One region of the Bacillus atrophaeus genome, then DNA from elsewhere that is predicted to be linked to it. Evidence: riboswitches for the same ligand, from Rfam matches in the RefSeq annotation. Region 1 holds a riboswitch; the other holds the start of a gene.

Region 1 (8,578 bases):
TTTCGATAAACAAAATTAATTGATAAGGGGAGTTTACACATGGGTATGAAAAAGAAATTGAGTTTAGGAGTTGCCTCAGCTGCGCTTGGGCTTGCATTAGTCGGAGGCGGAACATGGGCGGCGTTCAACGATATTAAAACAACGGAAGCCACTTTTGCGTCTGGAACACTTGATCTGTCAGCAAAAGAAAATTCCGCAAATGTCAGCTTGTCCAATCTAAAACCGGGTGATAAATTAACGAAAGATTTCGAATTCAGAAATAACGGCACCTTGGCGATTAAAGAAGTGCTGATGGCGCTAAATTACAGCGGTTTTAATACAGCAAAAGGAGACAATGATTCTCCGGAAGATTTTCTCAGCCAATTCCAAATCACCTTGCTGACAGTCGGGAAAGAGGGCGGCAATGGCTATCCGAAAAATATTATTCTCAAAGCAGCCAACTTAAAAGATTTATACTTAATGTCTGCTAAGCAGGACAAAACAGCTGCTGAAAAAATTGGCCAGCTGATTGACTCAAAGTTCTTAAGTGAAAGCGGTAAAATTAACGTTGCGACAATTAACGGAAAAACAGCTCCGGAATATGACGGGGTGCCAAAAACACCGGTCGACTACGACCAAGTGCAAATGGTGATTGAATTTAAAAATGACAATGCGAAAGACGCAAACGGACAAATGGTCCAAAACAAATATCAAGGCAACTCGATTCAGCTTAATTTCTCTTTTGAAGCCACTCAGTGGAACGGGCTGACGATTAAAAAAGACCACACAGATAAAGACGGATACATTAAAGAAAATGAAAAAGCACATAGTGAGGACAAATAAGAAAAATGAAGCGCGGCCTGAGCCAAGCTCAGGTGCGTTGCAGAAGTGTCGAAGCATGGGCGGTCCTAATCGTCCGGCGATGATACAGCAGTCTTAGAAGACTGCTGTATCGTTTTTTTTTTGATTGCAGATGATGCTGCCACGCACTTTTATAGTAAGGTAAAAGAGGAGTATGCGCACCCCAATGGCGGCACTACTCCTCTTTTTGCGCTTTTCTCCATTTTTGATAATCTAAAAATTCACGAAATTGTTTTTTTGAAACCCCGGATGTCATAGCATCGCGAACTAATTTCTCCCATTCACTATCTAATTGACCATCGTATTCGGTTTCATGTTTTTCATCAAGTAGTGTATGAACCGAGACGTCCAGAACAGCGGAGACTTTTTCGAGAAATTGAATGGAGGGGTTTGTTTGTAAATTTCGTTCTATTGAGCTTAAATAAGACTTCGCTACCCCAGCTTTTTCAGCTAGTTCTGATAGTGAGTAGCCTTTTTCTTTTCGGTATTGTTTAATACGCTGGCCAATCAATGTCATCACCTTCCTTGTGATATTATAGCACATTCAGAAAGGATTTATGGTATGACTTCTGGTGGCTGGGACAGGACGAGCAGACTTTTTATGCAAATTTAAATATTTGCGTATCTCCTCCGGGTTGATATTTGCTTCTCTGGCTCTTTTCATTAATTCAACCCATTCTTGATCTAATTCTAAAAACTCTTTTTTTGCATTTTTCATGCATTTTCTCCTCCTAAAATACTTGTTTATGTATTTCAGCCAGTCCGGCCATGACCATAACTGATATGCTATTACATCTCTCTGGAAGTTTTTTTTCGTCATGTGAAGCGCCAGAATTATTTTCCAGTATACTTTTATTATAATATAACTTTTCCAAAAAAAACGAGAACGATGTCGAATGTCAAAAAGTTAGCTTGGAATATTATTTTGCAGAAAAAATAATCCTCCGTTTTCGATGTGCACTAGTATTTTAGGCTTATACAAGGTTTGCAATGCCTGTTTTTCCAAATGATATTCTTCAGGCTTTTCTTCAGTATCTTCGTAAAATTGATCAAGCAATTGTAAATCATTTTTCCACCTTTTGACGGATGCTTCTGCCCAATCGGAAGGTTCTTGTAAAGCTGCTTGTGTAATATAGTGCTCCATGCGTTTAAGCCCGCTTTCCGGTTTAATCATAGGCGACATTGTAAAACAATAATCAGATATTTGTGAGGCAAGCGAATGTGTTGTAAGCTTGCGCTGAAAATCTTCAACCATTTTTCCAGAGACGAGATGAAGACCGAGTGACAATAGCTTATCCTTTTTCATGTCGGACTGGTATGAAATCATCACGTTTAAGCCAAGCCAAGGCTGGAGCGGGATTTTGGCTCCGGCTGATTCAATTTTCTCATACATCCTGATAAATCTCCCATTTTGTTTAACTGCCTTAAAGATTTCAAAGAGACGCGGTGCCCCGAAATAAATAAACTCTCCGTCAAGGTCTTCGGGAGCGGCATCCTTATCGGTTATAAAGGTGATTTTCATCGGGTTTGGTTCGCCGCCTGTTTTTTCACGCCAGTGCCAGTAAAAAGGCCTATTCATAATCTGTTTGTCCATCTCAACTGTCAGCTGCACGGTCATATGGCCCAGTCCCTGATCGATGATAGGGCAGCTGTTTGCTTGAAAGAAACGAAGTAAAAATTGGTGAACCTCTTGCTGTTTCACTTGTAAAACCTCCTTACAGGCTATGATCCTCTTTTTTCAGCCGGCTGCTGTTCGTACGAGAGGAAGGACGTCAAATTTTCCATTTTGATCTTGATTTCTTCATCTGTTGCCGAATGAAACAAAATATCATGCAGATGTTCTTCGAAATTGGCAACTTGAATTTTAGTTAAAATATCATCAAGTTCACCGACTACCTTTTCAAACAAATGAATTTTTTCATAAAGCAGCTTTAAAATATGCTCTTCAACCGTATGCTTTGTCGCCATATTGTAAATATGCACGTCACGCTCCTGCCCAAGCCGGTGTATTCTGCCGATTCTCTGCTCAAGCCGCATCGGATTCCAAGGCAGGTCATAGTTAATGATATTGTTGCAAAATTGCAGGTTGATCCCTTCACCGCCGGCTTCTGTAGCAATCAGCACTTGTACTTTGCCGCGGAAAAGATCCTTCATCCAATCTTTTTTCCCGCGTTTAAATCCGCCCCGAAACGGCACAGAACTGATTCCGTTTTGCTGGAGAAACCATTGCAGGTAAATTTGTGTCGCCCGGTATTCCGTAAAAATGATGACCTTATCATCTATTTTTTTAATGAGGTCAACAACCTGAATCGCTTTTGAGTTTTGCGTCACTTCATTAATGCGGTCCATTAAAACTGAAATTGTATCTTCACTGATGGCGGGCGCTTGTTTTTCTCTTTGATCAAGCATTTTTTTGAGCGTCATGTAGACGGCTTCCCTGCTTGAACAGCACTCCCGCTGCAGGGTCATTATAGAGAACATGCTGGCGGCCTGCTGCCTGTCTTCCTTCAGCCGTGTGATCTCATCATATAGCGCCTGCTCTGTCGGAGAGAACGTAATCGGCACCGTTTCCACATAGCGCTTTGTCCAGGTCAGTCCGGTGTCTTGCCGTCTGTTGCGGATCATGACTTTATTGACCAGGCTCTTTAAATGGTCATGAGCATCGATGCCTGAATTCTTTTTCGAAAAAACGTCATGAAAATGGTTTTCGTTACCTAAATGGCCCGGTTTTAATAAAGACACCAAATTGAAAATTTCTTCAATGCGGTTCTGGATGGGTGTCGCCGTCAAAAGCAGACAATATTTTTTAACGAGATACCGAACGAATTCATAGTTTTTCGTTTTGCTGTTTTTCAGTTTGTGTGCTTCGTCAATAATAACGAGATCATATGGAATAGAAAGCACAATTTCACGATGGGGCGAGCGCTTAGCCGTATCGATGGAGGAAACGACGATGTCGCATTGCTCCCAGACGTAGCTCTTTTTCTGTTCAACTGCAGGGATTAAAAATTTTTCTTGCAGCTCTTTCACCCACTGTGATACAAGTGAAGCCGGCACCAAAATAAGAATTTTTTTGGCCAGACCGCGAATCATATACTCTTTTAAAATCAGACCCGCTTCCACTGTTTTTCCCAAACCGACTTCATCCGCTAAAATGGCTTTGCCGTTCATTTTTTCGACGACCTTTTGCGCCACTTCCAGCTGGTGGGGAAGCGGAGTAAAGGAAGGTAGGTATAAAGGGGCCCGCAAGCCTTCGAACTCAGGAATTGCAAGTTTTTCCTGGATTTCTGCTGACAGTTTGTAAAGCTCCCAGTTTGACCAAGGCCCGTCTGCTTTGAGACGTTCTGAGAATTCTTCAGGCCATCGTGCATCATAATGTATTTCTGCATCCATCTGTATGTCAACCGCCTTTCTGCTGGCTCATGATTCTCTTTTATAAAAATACATACCATTGCTACCCATTATTTTTTATTGCCCAATATGTATGGTGAGTGTTAGGATATGGGTAAGAGTTTTACCTTAAGATATTGTTTTAGTATGTCCATAAAAATTGGTAAATATGAGCGAATGACAGCAAGGGGAGAGACCTGACCGTAAACTTGGGATTCAGGCGCCGAAGGAGCAAACTGCGGAGTGAATCTCTCAGGCAAAAGAACTCTTGCTCGACGCAACTCTGGAGAGTGTTTGTGTACACATGCAAACCACCAAAGGGGACGTCTTTGCCTAAATCGCAAAGTAAACTTTCAGGTGCCAGGACAGAGAACCTTCATTTTCGAATGAGGTGTTTCTCTGTCCTTTTTTATATGGTTTTTAGCCGCACCCATTTTGGTCAAATGAGAAGAGGGGGAAGTGTATGTTGAAAAGAACACCTTTATATGATGTGTATAAAGAATACGGCGGGAAGACGATTGATTTCGGGGGATGGGAGCTGCCTGTTCAATTTTCTTCTATCAAAAAAGAGCATGAGGCTGTCCGGACAAAAGCGGGACTGTTTGATGTATCCCATATGGGAGAAGTGAAATTGACCGGAAAAGACAGTCTGTCCTTTTTGCAAAAGCTGATGACAAATGACGTGTCAAAGCTTGAGCCGGGCTGCGCGCAATATACGGCAATGTGCTATCCCGATGGCGGGACGGTTGATGATCTGCTCATCTATCAAAAAGCAGACAGCCATTACCTCCTTGTCATCAATGCTTCTAATATAGAAAAAGATATCAATTGGCTGAAGGAACACGCAGAAGGTGATGTACATATCGAAAACCTTTCAGATCAGCTGTCTCTTTTGGCTGTGCAAGGGCCTGAAGCAGAAACTGTTATGAAAAAGCTGACTGCATGTGATGTATCAGCTCTTAAGCCTTTTACATTTCTAAACGACGCTGAAATCGGCGGGTGCAAAGCGCTTATTTCGAGAACCGGATATACCGGAGAAGACGGCTTTGAGCTGTATTGCCGGAATGAAGATGCGGTGAGCTTGTGGAAACAAATCATAGAGGCGGGAGAGGGTCAGGGACTGATTCCGTGCGGACTTGGGGCGCGAGATACACTCAGGTTTGAGGCGAAGCTGCCATTGTACGGGCAGGAGCTTACTAAGGATATTACACCGATCGAAGCGGGAATCGGTTTTGCTGTAAAACATACAAAGGATTCTGATTTTTACGGGAAATCAGTATTGAGCGAACAAAAAGAAAATGGCGCGGATCGAAAGCTCGTCGGTTTGGAGATGATCGAAAAGGGCATCCCGAGACACGGTTACGCTGTCATGCAAAACGGAACACCAGTCGGAACAGTTACAACCGGCACACAGTCGCCGACACTGAAAAAAAATATCGGCCTTGCGCTGATGAAACGGGAAGCCAGTGAGATTGGGAGTATTGTGGAAGTGGAGATTCGGAATAAACTCGTAAAAGCACAAGTGGTCAAAACCCCATTTTATAAACGAAAAAAATAAGCACTCGGAAAGGAGCAATGATATGAAGCATCGTTATTTGCCCGCGACAGAACAGGATAAAAAAGAAATGCTGGCCGCCATTGGCGTGAGCAGTACAGATGAGCTGTTTGCTGACATTCCGGACAGCGTGAGATATAAACAGGACTATCAGATTAAACAATCTAAATCGGAAACAGAGCTAACGAAAGAGCTCACGAAGCTCGCCGCTAAAAACCGTGATGCCGGAACCTATGCATCTTTTTTGGGAGCAGGCGTTTATGATCATTATCAGCCTGTGATTGTGGATCATGTTATTTCAAGATCTGAATTCTATACGGCATATACCCCTTATCAGCCGGAGATTTCTCAAGGGGAGCTTCAAGCGATCTTTGAATTCCAGACGATGATTTGCGAATTGACTGGCATGGATATCAGCAATTCCTCCATGTATGACGGCGGGACCGCTTTAGCTGAAGCAGCCATGCTCGCTTCCGGGCATACGAAAAAGAAAAAAATCGTCGTTTCCGCCTCGGTTCATCCGGAGTCGAGGGAAGTGCTGAAAACATACGCGAAAGGCCAGTATATTGAAGTGGTGGAAGTCCCTGCGGTAAATGGCGTGACAGATCTTGACGCCTTAAATGAAGCCGTTTGTGATGAAACGGCTGCCGTTATCGTCCAGTATCCGAATTTTTTCGGAAGAATAGAGCCTTTAAAAGAGATAGAACCGATTGCCCATAAAGGCAACAGCATGTTTATTGTGTCATCCAATCCGCTTGCTCTCGGACTTCTGACTCCTCCAGGCGCGTTTTTTGCTGATATTGTGGTCGGGGATGCGCAGCCGTTTGGCATACCGGCGGCTTATGGAGGACCGCACTGCGGTTTCTTTGCGGTCACTAAAAAATTAATGAGAAAGATGCCGGGCCGTCTTGTCGGCCAAACGGAGGATGAAAACGGAAAAAGAGGATTCGTCCTCACCCTTCAAGCGAGGGAACAGCACATCCGCCGCGATAAAGCGACATCAAATATTTGTTCGAATCAAGCATTAAACGCGCTTGCAGCTTCTGTGGCGATGACCGCATTGGGAAAAGCCGGCGTAAAAGAAATCGCCCGGCAGAACATCCAAAAAGCGAATTATGCAAAGCAGCAGGCCAAACGAGCCGGCCTTTCCGTCGTGTTTGACGGGCCGATATTCAACGAATTTGTCGTCAAGCTTGAAGACTCCGTTAAAGCTGTGAATAAACGCTTGCTTGATAAGGGGATCATTGGCGGCTATGATTTAGGCCTTTCATATCCGGAGCTTACACATCATATGCTGATCGCCGTGACTGAGCTGAGAACGAAAGAAGAAATTGATGCACTTATTGCGGAATTGGGGGATCGCCATGAATAACAAAGACCAGGCGCTTATTTTTGAGCTTTCAAGAGATGGCCGGATCGGCTACAGTCTTGCGGAACTCGATGTGCCGGAAGCAGATATGGATACTCTGCTGTCAGACGGCTATATCAGGAAAGAGGAACCCAACCTTCCCGAGGTTTCCGAGCTCGATATCATGCGCCATTATACAGCGCTTTCCAGACGTAATCACGGAGTGGACTCCGGTTTTTATCCGCTCGGTTCCTGTACGATGAAGTACAATCCGAAAATAAATGAAAAAATCGCCCGCATTCCCGGTTTCGCTGCCATTCATCCTCTTCAGGATGAAGACACCGTGCAGGGTGCACTTGAGCTTTTATATGATTTAAGTGAGCATCTGGAAGAAATTACCGGAATGGATGCCGTCACTCTTCAGCCTGCTGCAGGGGCTCACGGAGAATGGACCGGATTGATGATGATCCGCGCGTATCATGAAGCGCGCGGTGATAAGCAGCGGACAAAGGTTATCATTCCTGATTCCGCCCACGGAACAAATCCTGCTTCCGCGACAGTGGCTGGGTTTGAAACCATAACTGTAAAATCTAATGAAAACGGGCTGGTAGACTTAGAAGATCTGAAAAGAGCGGTGAATGAAGAAACGGCTGCACTGATGCTGACCAATCCCAACACTCTCGGGTTGTTTGAGGAGCAAATCGTGGAAATGGCGGAAATTGTCCATCAAGCCGGAGGAAAGCTTTATTATGACGGTGCGAATTTAAATGCCGTTTTGAGCAAGGCCAGACCTGGAGACATGGGATTTGATGTTGTCCATCTCAATTTGCACAAAACCTTTACAGGCCCGCATGGCGGAGGAGGTCCCGGATCAGGGCCGGTCGGTGTCAAAAAAGAGCTGATTCCTTATTTGCCAAAGCCGGTTTTGATTAAAAAAGACGGGCGCTTCACCTTTGATGCTGACCGTCCGTTTAGCATCGGAAGGGTTAAGCCTTACTATGGAAATTTCGGCATCAATGTCAGAGCGTATACATATATCCGCTCCATGGGTCCTGACGGTTTAGAGGCCGTGACGGAGAACGCTGTGCTAAATGCTAATTATATGATGAGAAAGCTCGCGCCTTATTACGACCTGCCGTTTGACCGCCATTGTAAGCATGAATTTGTGTTGTCGGGCAAACGCCAGAAAAAGCTGGGCGTCCGGACGCTTGACATTGCGAAACGTTTACTGGATTTCGGCTATCATCCGCCGACAATCTATTTTCCGCTTAATGTCGAGGAATGCATCATGATCGAACCGACCGAGACGGAGTCCAAAGAAACGCTTGACGCTTTTATCGAGGCGATGATCCAAATTGCCCAAGAAGCGGAAGAACACCCGGAAGTTGTTCAAGAGGCGCCGCACACAACGGTTGTGAAAAGAATGGACGAAACGAAGGCTGCCA
Region 2 (8,578 bases), 1.5 Mb from region 1:
TCGAAAATCACTGTTGAAAAAGCTGAATTGAACAGAACGCCAAGCTTCAGCGTGAATCGCGTCGGAGAAGACACTGGCGTCACTTTCGCCGGTATTCCTCTTGGACACGAATTCACTTCTTTAGTGTTGGCATTGCTGCAAGTGAGCGGCAGACCGCCTAAGGTAGATCAGAAGGTCATTGATCAGGTGAAGAAGATCAGCGGTGAGTACCGCTTTGAATCTTATATCAGCCTGACATGCCACAACTGCCCTGATGTTGTACAAGCATTAAACATGATGAGCGTGCTGAACCCGAACATCACTCACACCATGATTGACGGTGCGGCGTTTAAAGAAGAAGTCGAAACCAAAAACGTCATGGCAGTGCCAACTGTTTACTTGAATGGCGAAACTTTCGGAAGCGGACGTATGACCCTCGAAGAGATTCTTGCGAAAATGGGCAGCGGCGCAGATGCATCTGAGTTTGCTGACAAAGATCCTTACGACGTTCTTGTTGTCGGCGGCGGACCTGCCGGCGCAAGTGCAGCCATTTACACGGCTCGTAAAGGAATCCGCACAGGTGTTGTCGCTGAACGCTTTGGCGGACAGGTTCTCGACACCATGAGCATCGAAAACTTCATCAGCGTAAAAGCAACTGAAGGACCGAAGCTTGCTGCAAGTCTTGAAGAGCACGTGAAGGAATATGATATTGATGTCATGAACCTTCAGCGCGCAAAACGACTTGAGAAAAAAGATCTGTTCGAACTTGAACTCGAAAACGGTGCTGTCCTAAAAAGTAAAACAGTCATCCTTTCAACAGGTGCCCGCTGGCGCAATGTCAACGTACCTGGTGAACAAGAGTTCAAAAACAAAGGTGTCGCTTACTGCCCGCACTGTGATGGCCCATTGTTTGAAGGCAAAGACGTAGCTGTTATCGGCGGCGGAAACTCTGGTATCGAAGCAGCGATTGATCTTGCAGGTATTGTCAATCACGTCACTGTGCTAGAGTTCGCGCCGGAACTGAAGGCAGACGAAGTCTTGCAAAAACGTCTCTACAGCCTGCCAAACGTCACTGTACTAAAAAACGTACAAACAAAAGAAATCACAGGCGATCAGAGCGTAAACGGCATCACATACGTAGACCGCGAAACAGGCGAAGAAAAACACGTTGAACTCCAAGGTGTATTCGTCCAAATCGGTCTCGTGCCAAACACTGAATGGTTAGACGAAACCGTTGAACGCAACCGCATCGGCGAAATCGCAGTCGACAAACGCGGCGCAACAAGCGTTCCTGGTTTATTCGCTGCCGGTGACTGTACAGACGGTCCTTATAACCAAATTATTATTTCGATGGGATCAGGTGCAAGTGCCGCTTTAGGCGCGTTTGATTATTTGATCCGCAATTAATACAAAAGCCGCCATATTACCTGATTGGCGGCTTTTTTGATATGTCTGCGTTGAATTAAGAAGGCAGTATTTCTTCTAAACAATCCTCGCTGATTTTATAAGCTTTTGGTCTTCTGCTCACCAGCTCAACAAATCCTTGCTGCTCTAAATAATCCATTACGCGGCTAACCAAAGATAAAGCCGGCATACTGCATGCAGTACACCGGCTTGTTAATGATTAGAGATTTAAGGAATCACCATTTAATATGACTCATCAGGTCCTTCTTTTTTTGTTTCCTCTAGTCCAATATAAAATAAATAATAAAATAAACCATAGAGGAGTCAGCAACAAGGCCGGGCGAGTTGCATCCGCAAACAGCATAATCATGAGAATGACAGCAAACAGCGCCAGAACAACGTAATTGATAAACGGCGCAAATGGCGCTTTGAATGTTGATCTTGAGTGTAATGGCGGACAGGTTTTCTTGTATCTGATATGACAAACAAGAATCACACCCCACACCCAAATAAAACAAATCGCGCTAATGGTTGTCACGATGCCAAAAGCTTGTTCCGGTATCAGTTTGCTTAAAAGAGCTCCCGCTGAGAGGACAATAACCGATACCCATAACGCGTTACTCGGCACATGATTTTTATTCAGCTTCGCAAAATTGGCCGGGCCCTGTTTCGTTTTGCTTAAATTGTACAGAATCCGGCTTGTTGAAAACATCCCGCTGTTACAAGCAGAAGCGGCTGATGTTAATACAACAAAATTAATGATACCCGCAGCAAGCGGAATACCGACTAAGCTGAAGGTTTTCACAAAAGGACTTTCGGCAGCATTCAATTCCGTCCATGGGTTAATACATAATAGGACGATAAGCGCGCCGACGTAGAAAAATAGAATCCGCAAAGGAATTTTATTAATAGCCGATGGAATATTTTTTTTCGGATTTGATGTTTCCGCCGCCGATACACCTACTAATTCCACACCGACATATGCAAAGATCACCATTTGGAAAGAAAGCAAAAAGCCTGAAAATCCGTTTGGAAACAAGCCGCCATGCTCCCAAAGATTTGTAACCGAAACCGTTCCTGTGTGGGTCTTGAATCCGATCACCAGCAAAATAACACCAATCACAATTAATGCGAGAATCGTAATGACCTTTATTAAAGCAAACCAAAACTCCAATTCTCCAAAAAGCTTGACCGTTAATAGATTGAACCCTAATAAAATGAGTAAACAGATAAGTGCAGGGATCCACTGCGGAATATCAAACCAATATTTCACATATACACCGACGGCAATCACATCCGCCATAGCCGTCATAATCCAGCAAAACCAGTAAGTCCAGCCGGTGACAAACGAGGCCCGCGGTCCCAGATACTCCTCGGCAATATCTGTTAACGATTGATACCCCGCTTTAGATAACAGCAGTTCTCCCAGCGCCCGCATCACGAAAAAAAGCGCCATACCTACAATGAAATACGCAAAGATGATAGAAGGACCCGCCAATTGAATCGCCTTACCGGAGCCTAAAAATAAACCGGTGCCAATCGTCCCGCCAATGGCGATGAGCTGTACATGCCGATTGGACAAGTCCCTCTTTAATTCTCGCTGTTCCAAATCAAACTCCTCCTTACCTCTTTATTGTGAAACGACGAGCAATAAATAAAACCCATAAAAAAAAGAGATTGGATGTCCTCCAATCTCGTGGTCATAAGAATAACAAATCATATTTGTGCGCTGACAATCATCAGCACGACAAATACATATTCGGTACTCTTCTGTCCTTTTGCCTGAGATTGTGAACCCTTCGGCGCCGCGGAATCTCCGCGGTCTCTCCAGAAGCTGCTCCTGCTATAGTGTGACCCACAGCAATCATAGCTTGCTACTTATTGAATTTTTTCGATAGAAACAACAACTATCAGATAACTTTTTATTTTAATAGGGATTGGGTGGTTTGTCAATGGTGATTTTTATTTCATAATTAGAAGTATTTAATCAAAAAATAGTTTTAGATAAAAGAAAAAAATCTGTTTGCCTTGGGGGAGTTTTTTCATGGCTGGAAGATGGTACTCAAAAGAAGAAAAACGAAACATACTTTCAGAATGTGATCAGGGAAATGCTTCGGTGAAAGAAAATATAGCATTCATACCGAAACAATTCGTGAATGAGCACATTTTTCATTATTTAATAATTTAAGGGTTTAACAAGCGGATTGTCTCTGTTAGTATGGCAACCAAAGGAGGAGGATAAATTATGCAAAGCATAATGAAGCTAACCACAGGTAAACTGGCAGCCTTGGTATTCCTAGTAGGTGCCTTAGCCCTCTTGGTTTTACCTAATGCTGCAGATGCCGCAGAATCCCAAGCTACATATGAAGTTGAAAACCTCAACAATAGTGAGCTAAAGATGACGTTCGATCGTGCAGAAGTCCGTATTGACGCTGAAGGTAATGCAACACTAAAAGATCATGTAACGGGCGAAGAGCAAGTTCTCCCTAAAAGTTCAACTGACAAAAATGGTGATCCTAGAAGGTGATCGAAATATACAAAATCATCATTCCTTCAATAATAGCCATATTTGTCCTATGGATTTTATTACAGATTTCACTCGATATGAGCATCTTTAAGAATCAATGAATTATTTTATCGTATTCATTATCTTCTTTCTCTTTATGAAGATGGTGAAAGACAATTGATGAAAGCTAAAAGACACAGCACGTCACCTGGATGATATCGTACACACAAAAAGCTACTTCAACGTGAAGTAGCTACCTTTTGTTAAATACCCATTTTGATCCATCTAGTTTTAGAAAATCGAAGAATAATTACGTTTATGATAATAATTGAAATTAAATATATAAAAATATATAAAATATCATTAATCCCAAGTGTCATATGATCAGATTGCAACACTCTTTCTATTCGGTGGTACATGGTGTTACCTGCCTCAAAAGGAGCAATAAAACCAAACGTTTTATTGCTTATAGCTACTAAAATAACAGAAGTAATCCAATAAACTATACTAACACCTATACTAGTTAATATATTAGAACTTAACATACTTATGGTTCCAATGATTAAAATATACTGCAATATAACTGCAGAAAATAAGAATAGCATTAATGTAAAATGGGAAAAATCATGGTACATCAACGATATGATGAGCAGACTAAGCGCTATAAACGCAAAACATTCCAAAAATAAAACAGCTATCTTTTTATAAAAGAAGGTATAGATGTTTTCTCCAATTAATTTATAAAAGAGAATATTTTTATTTGAATACTCTCTATTGATAAAGAAAGCTATAACAAATGAAAATAACATCAAACCAAATTGAGTGGCAACGGTATAGGAGCTAAAGAAAAACATCTCAGATGTAACATTGCTGACTTTATCGATTCCAATAAGCAAAAAATACCCCAGTAAAAATAAAAAAACGACCATAGATCCTAATATAATAAAAACTTTGTTGCTCATACTTTTTTTTAACTCTAATTTCATCTTATGCCCCCACTGTTCCATTACTCATTTATATACACTTCAATTAACTTTTCCACTGAATCACATTTATGGATTTTTTGATCATGAAATATATAATTATCCCCATCTATCGCCTTTAAATCAGACAAATCGTGTGTAATATTAATGATAATCTTCTCTGGGTTCTCCTGGATATACTTTTTCAGAAAACGATGAATTTCCATAACCGTTTTTTTGTCTAATGAATTTGTTATTTCATCTAAAACAATAATATTTTTATCCTCTAGTAAAAAGCTAAGCAATTTTAATTTTTGCTTTTGCCCATCACTTAAATTTTTGATAAGAACTTTACCATCTATATTATCAAGATTAAGTAATTGAGCAATCTTATTTATCATTTCTGCATCAAACTTTTCACTCAAAAAGTTTAATAAAAAGTCCTTAGAAACATCATGAGGTATATTCGACGAGCTAGATATTAAAGAAACATTTTGACGAATATCTCTATCGACTCGTTTGCTATTATTTAATAAAAAGTCTTTAGCAAGCTGTGATTTACCGACTCCATTTTTTCCGACTATATGATTGATTTTCCCATTCGAAAAATGTAAGTCCGTGTTCTGAAGTAACGTTTTACCTTTCACTTTTAAAGTATAGTTCGCTATATTCATATACATACTCCTAGGAAATATTTGAATTTTCAAGGTGCCTCTTTCGTTTCCGGTTCGGAACTGTAAGAAATGTTTTTTGATGATTAATTTGGAGATCTTTTACTCTATTTTACAATATATAACACTCAATGTACAACAACGGCAGTTTCCTTAAGGCAATTCTTTACAAGATAATTGACAAACAAGCCAAATAAATGGATCGTCAATACCATCTCTATACATATTGATAACAAGAATAAAGAGGATACTGAACCTTTCAGCCTAAGCCCTCGACTAAATAACATCCTCCGTAGATTTTTTTAGCTCTAGCCGCCTTAATCTTTCTCTCTTTTTTCTGCTTTTTCTTTATCTCGCTCATCTCGGCCCTCTTTCCCTCATTTTAATTGTCTCTAAAAGGAGTTATGCGTTACTATCGTATAAGGGTCCAATGATTAAAAATAATGTCATACTTTTAAATTCACCTTATCATGCAAATGCTCATAAATAGGGGTTTATTCTAAAAAGGGGATGGACGATTTTGGAAAGCAAGTACCTAGATCTACTCGCACAAAAATACGATTGTGAAGAAAAAGTGGTAACGGAAATCATTAATTTGAAAGCGATACTGAACCTGCCAAAAGGCACCGAGCATTTTGTCAGTGATTTGCACGGGGAGTATCAGGCATTCCAGCACGTGCTGCGTAATGGTTCAGGAAGAGTAAAAGAGAAGATACGCGATATTTTCAGCGGTGTCATTTATGATAGAGAAATTGATGAATTAGCAGCATTAGTCTATTATCCGGAAGACAAACTGAAGTTAATCAAACATGACTTTGATACGAAAGCAGCATTAAACGAGTGGTATAAAGAAACGATTAACAGAATGATTAAGCTCGTTTCTTATTGCTCCTCCAAGTATACCCGCTCCAAATTACGCAAAGCACTGCCTGCTCAGTTTGCTTATATTACTGAGGAGCTGTTATACAAAACAGAGGAATCCGCCAACAAAGAACAATATTACTCTGAAATCGCAGATCAGATCATTGCACTTGGCCAGGCCGATAAGCTGGTCACCGGTCTTGCTTACAGCATTCAGCGATTGGTGGTCGACCATCTTCATGTTGTCGGCGATATTTACGACCGCGGACCGCAGCCGGATAAGATCATGGAAGAACTGATCAACTATCATTCTGTGGATATTCAGTGGGGCAATCACGATGTCCTTTGGATAGGTGCCTATTCCGGTTCCAAAGTATGCTTGGCCAATATTATCCGTATCTGTGCCCGCTATGACAACTTGGATATTATTGAAGACGTGTACGGCATCAATTTGAGACCGCTGCTGAACCTTGCCGAAAAATATTACGATGATAATCCTTCTTTCCGTCCAAAAGCAGACGAAAACAGACCAGAGGCTGAGATTAAGCAAATCACAAAAATTCATCAAGCGATTGCGATGATCCAATTCAAGCTTGAGAGTCCGATTATCAAGAGACGGCCGAACTTTAATATGGAGGAACGGCTGTTACTAGAGAAGATTGATTATGATAAAAATGAAATCACGCTGAATGGAAAAACATATCAACTGGAAAACACCTGCTTTGCAACGATTAATCCGGAACAGCCAGATGAGCTATTAGAAGAAGAAGCAGAAGTCATGGACAAGCTGCTATTCTCTGTCCAGCATTCCGAAAAGCTGGGCCGCCATATGAATTTTATGATGAAAAAAGGCAGCCTTTATTTAAAATATAACGGCAATCTGTTAATTCATGGCTGTATTCCTGTCGATGAAAACGGCAATATGGAAACAATGATGATAGAGGATAAACCGTATGCGGGCCGTGAGCTGCTCGATGTATTTGAGCGGTTCTTACGGGAAGCGTTTGCCCACCCGGAAGAAACCGATGATCTGGCGACAGATATGGCCTGGTATTTATGGACAGGCGAGTATTCCTCCCTCTTCGGAAAACGTGCAATGACCACATTTGAGCGGTATTTCATCAAAGAGAAGGAAACGCATAAAGAGAAGAAAAACCCGTATTATTATTTACGCGAAGACGAGGCAACCTGCCGAAACATCCTGGCAGAATTCGGCCTCAATCCAGATCATGGCCATATCATCAACGGCCATACACCAGTAAAAGAAATCGAAGGAGAAGACCCAATCAAAGCAAACGGAAAAATGATCGTCATCGACGGCGGCTTCTCCAAAGCCTACCAATCCACAACAGGCATCGCCGGCTACACGCTGTTATACAATTCCTACGGCATGCAGCTCGTCGCCCATAAACACTTCAACTCCAAGGCAGAAGTCCTAAGCACCGGAACCGATGTCTTAACGGTGAAACGATTAGTGGATAAAGAGCTTGAGCGGAAGAAAGTGAAGGAAACGAATGTTGGTGAGGAATTGCTGCAGGAAGTTGCGATTTTGGAAAGTTTGCGGGAGTATCGGTATATGAAGTGAGGAAATATAGAGTTCAGAGATGACATTCTCTGGACTCTTTTTTATGGTTTCTCATTTAGCACAGCAAATTGCTAACAAGGTCTGGTTATCTGCTCGTTCGCTAGTACGTAAATAATACCAATACAAATATAAGAGGACGTTATTTTTACGAACACAAATATGAAAAAGTTAAATGATCCGCTATCAACCAACTCCCAAAGAAGATTATCATGACATTATTTATAAACATGATAAAGAAGGATAGGAGCCGATGCATACTTCTTCTCGTTTAAGACTTTTGATGATAATAGAACCTTAAATCATACAACCTGAACTAATCAAAGTCATATTAGATCAACTTCTCGTAATAGTTAAGGGTACTTCAAGAAATACCAAACAATATAAGTTCAGCTTCTTATTAATAAAATTTCGATTGAGAAACAAAAGGACGTGTAAGAGTGATTAATAAAAATAATTCGTTTTTGATTTTACAGAAGTCAACATATCCAAGACCTTTATACTTATATACAAGCTATAGCGTGTAACGGATAACGCTGATTTTTCACAGCCATTACCCGTGCCAGACAATAAAAACCACCTTATTTATGGTACGGTTCTTCGTGATAAATCT

Evidence for each region. Region 1 has a riboswitch for glycine ahead of gcvT (glycine cleavage system aminomethyltransferase GcvT). Riboswitches for the same ligand answer to the same signal wherever they lie in the genome.
Region 2: it holds a riboswitch for glycine, as region 1 does, so the genes downstream of both, AAHT65_RS05925 (amino acid permease) here and gcvT (glycine cleavage system aminomethyltransferase GcvT) in region 1, are expected to answer to the same signal.

What each region holds. Positions count from the first base shown of each region.
Region 1 covers NZ_CP154443.1:3,920,446-3,929,023, reverse strand. Annotated here, with positions in the region: gene tasA (biofilm matrix protein TasA) at 40-822, shown strand; gene sinR (transcriptional regulator SinR) at 1,016-1,351, opposite strand; gene sinI (anti-repressor SinI) at 1,385-1,558, opposite strand; gene AAHT65_RS19705 (YqhG family protein) at 1,748-2,542, opposite strand; gene AAHT65_RS19700 (DEAD/DEAH box helicase) at 2,563-4,233, opposite strand; glycine riboswitch at 4,408-4,508, shown strand; gene gcvT (glycine cleavage system aminomethyltransferase GcvT) at 4,694-5,788, shown strand; gene gcvPA (aminomethyl-transferring glycine dehydrogenase subunit GcvPA) at 5,811-7,157, shown strand; gene gcvPB (aminomethyl-transferring glycine dehydrogenase subunit GcvPB) at 7,150-8,578, shown strand, end outside.
Region 2 covers NZ_CP154443.1:1,151,582-1,160,159, forward strand. Annotated here, with positions in the region: gene ahpF (alkyl hydroperoxide reductase subunit F) at 1-1,386, shown strand, start outside; gene AAHT65_RS05925 (amino acid permease) at 1,640-2,992, opposite strand; glycine riboswitch at 3,144-3,224, opposite strand; partial or broken gene AAHT65_RS05930 (Pathogenicity island protein) at 3,629-3,901, shown strand; partial or broken gene AAHT65_RS05935 (hypothetical protein) at 3,916-4,070, shown strand; gene AAHT65_RS05940 (peptide ABC transporter permease) at 4,153-4,875, opposite strand; gene AAHT65_RS05945 (ATP-binding cassette domain-containing protein) at 4,896-5,525, opposite strand; gene fbp (fructose-1,6-bisphosphatase) at 6,043-7,968, shown strand.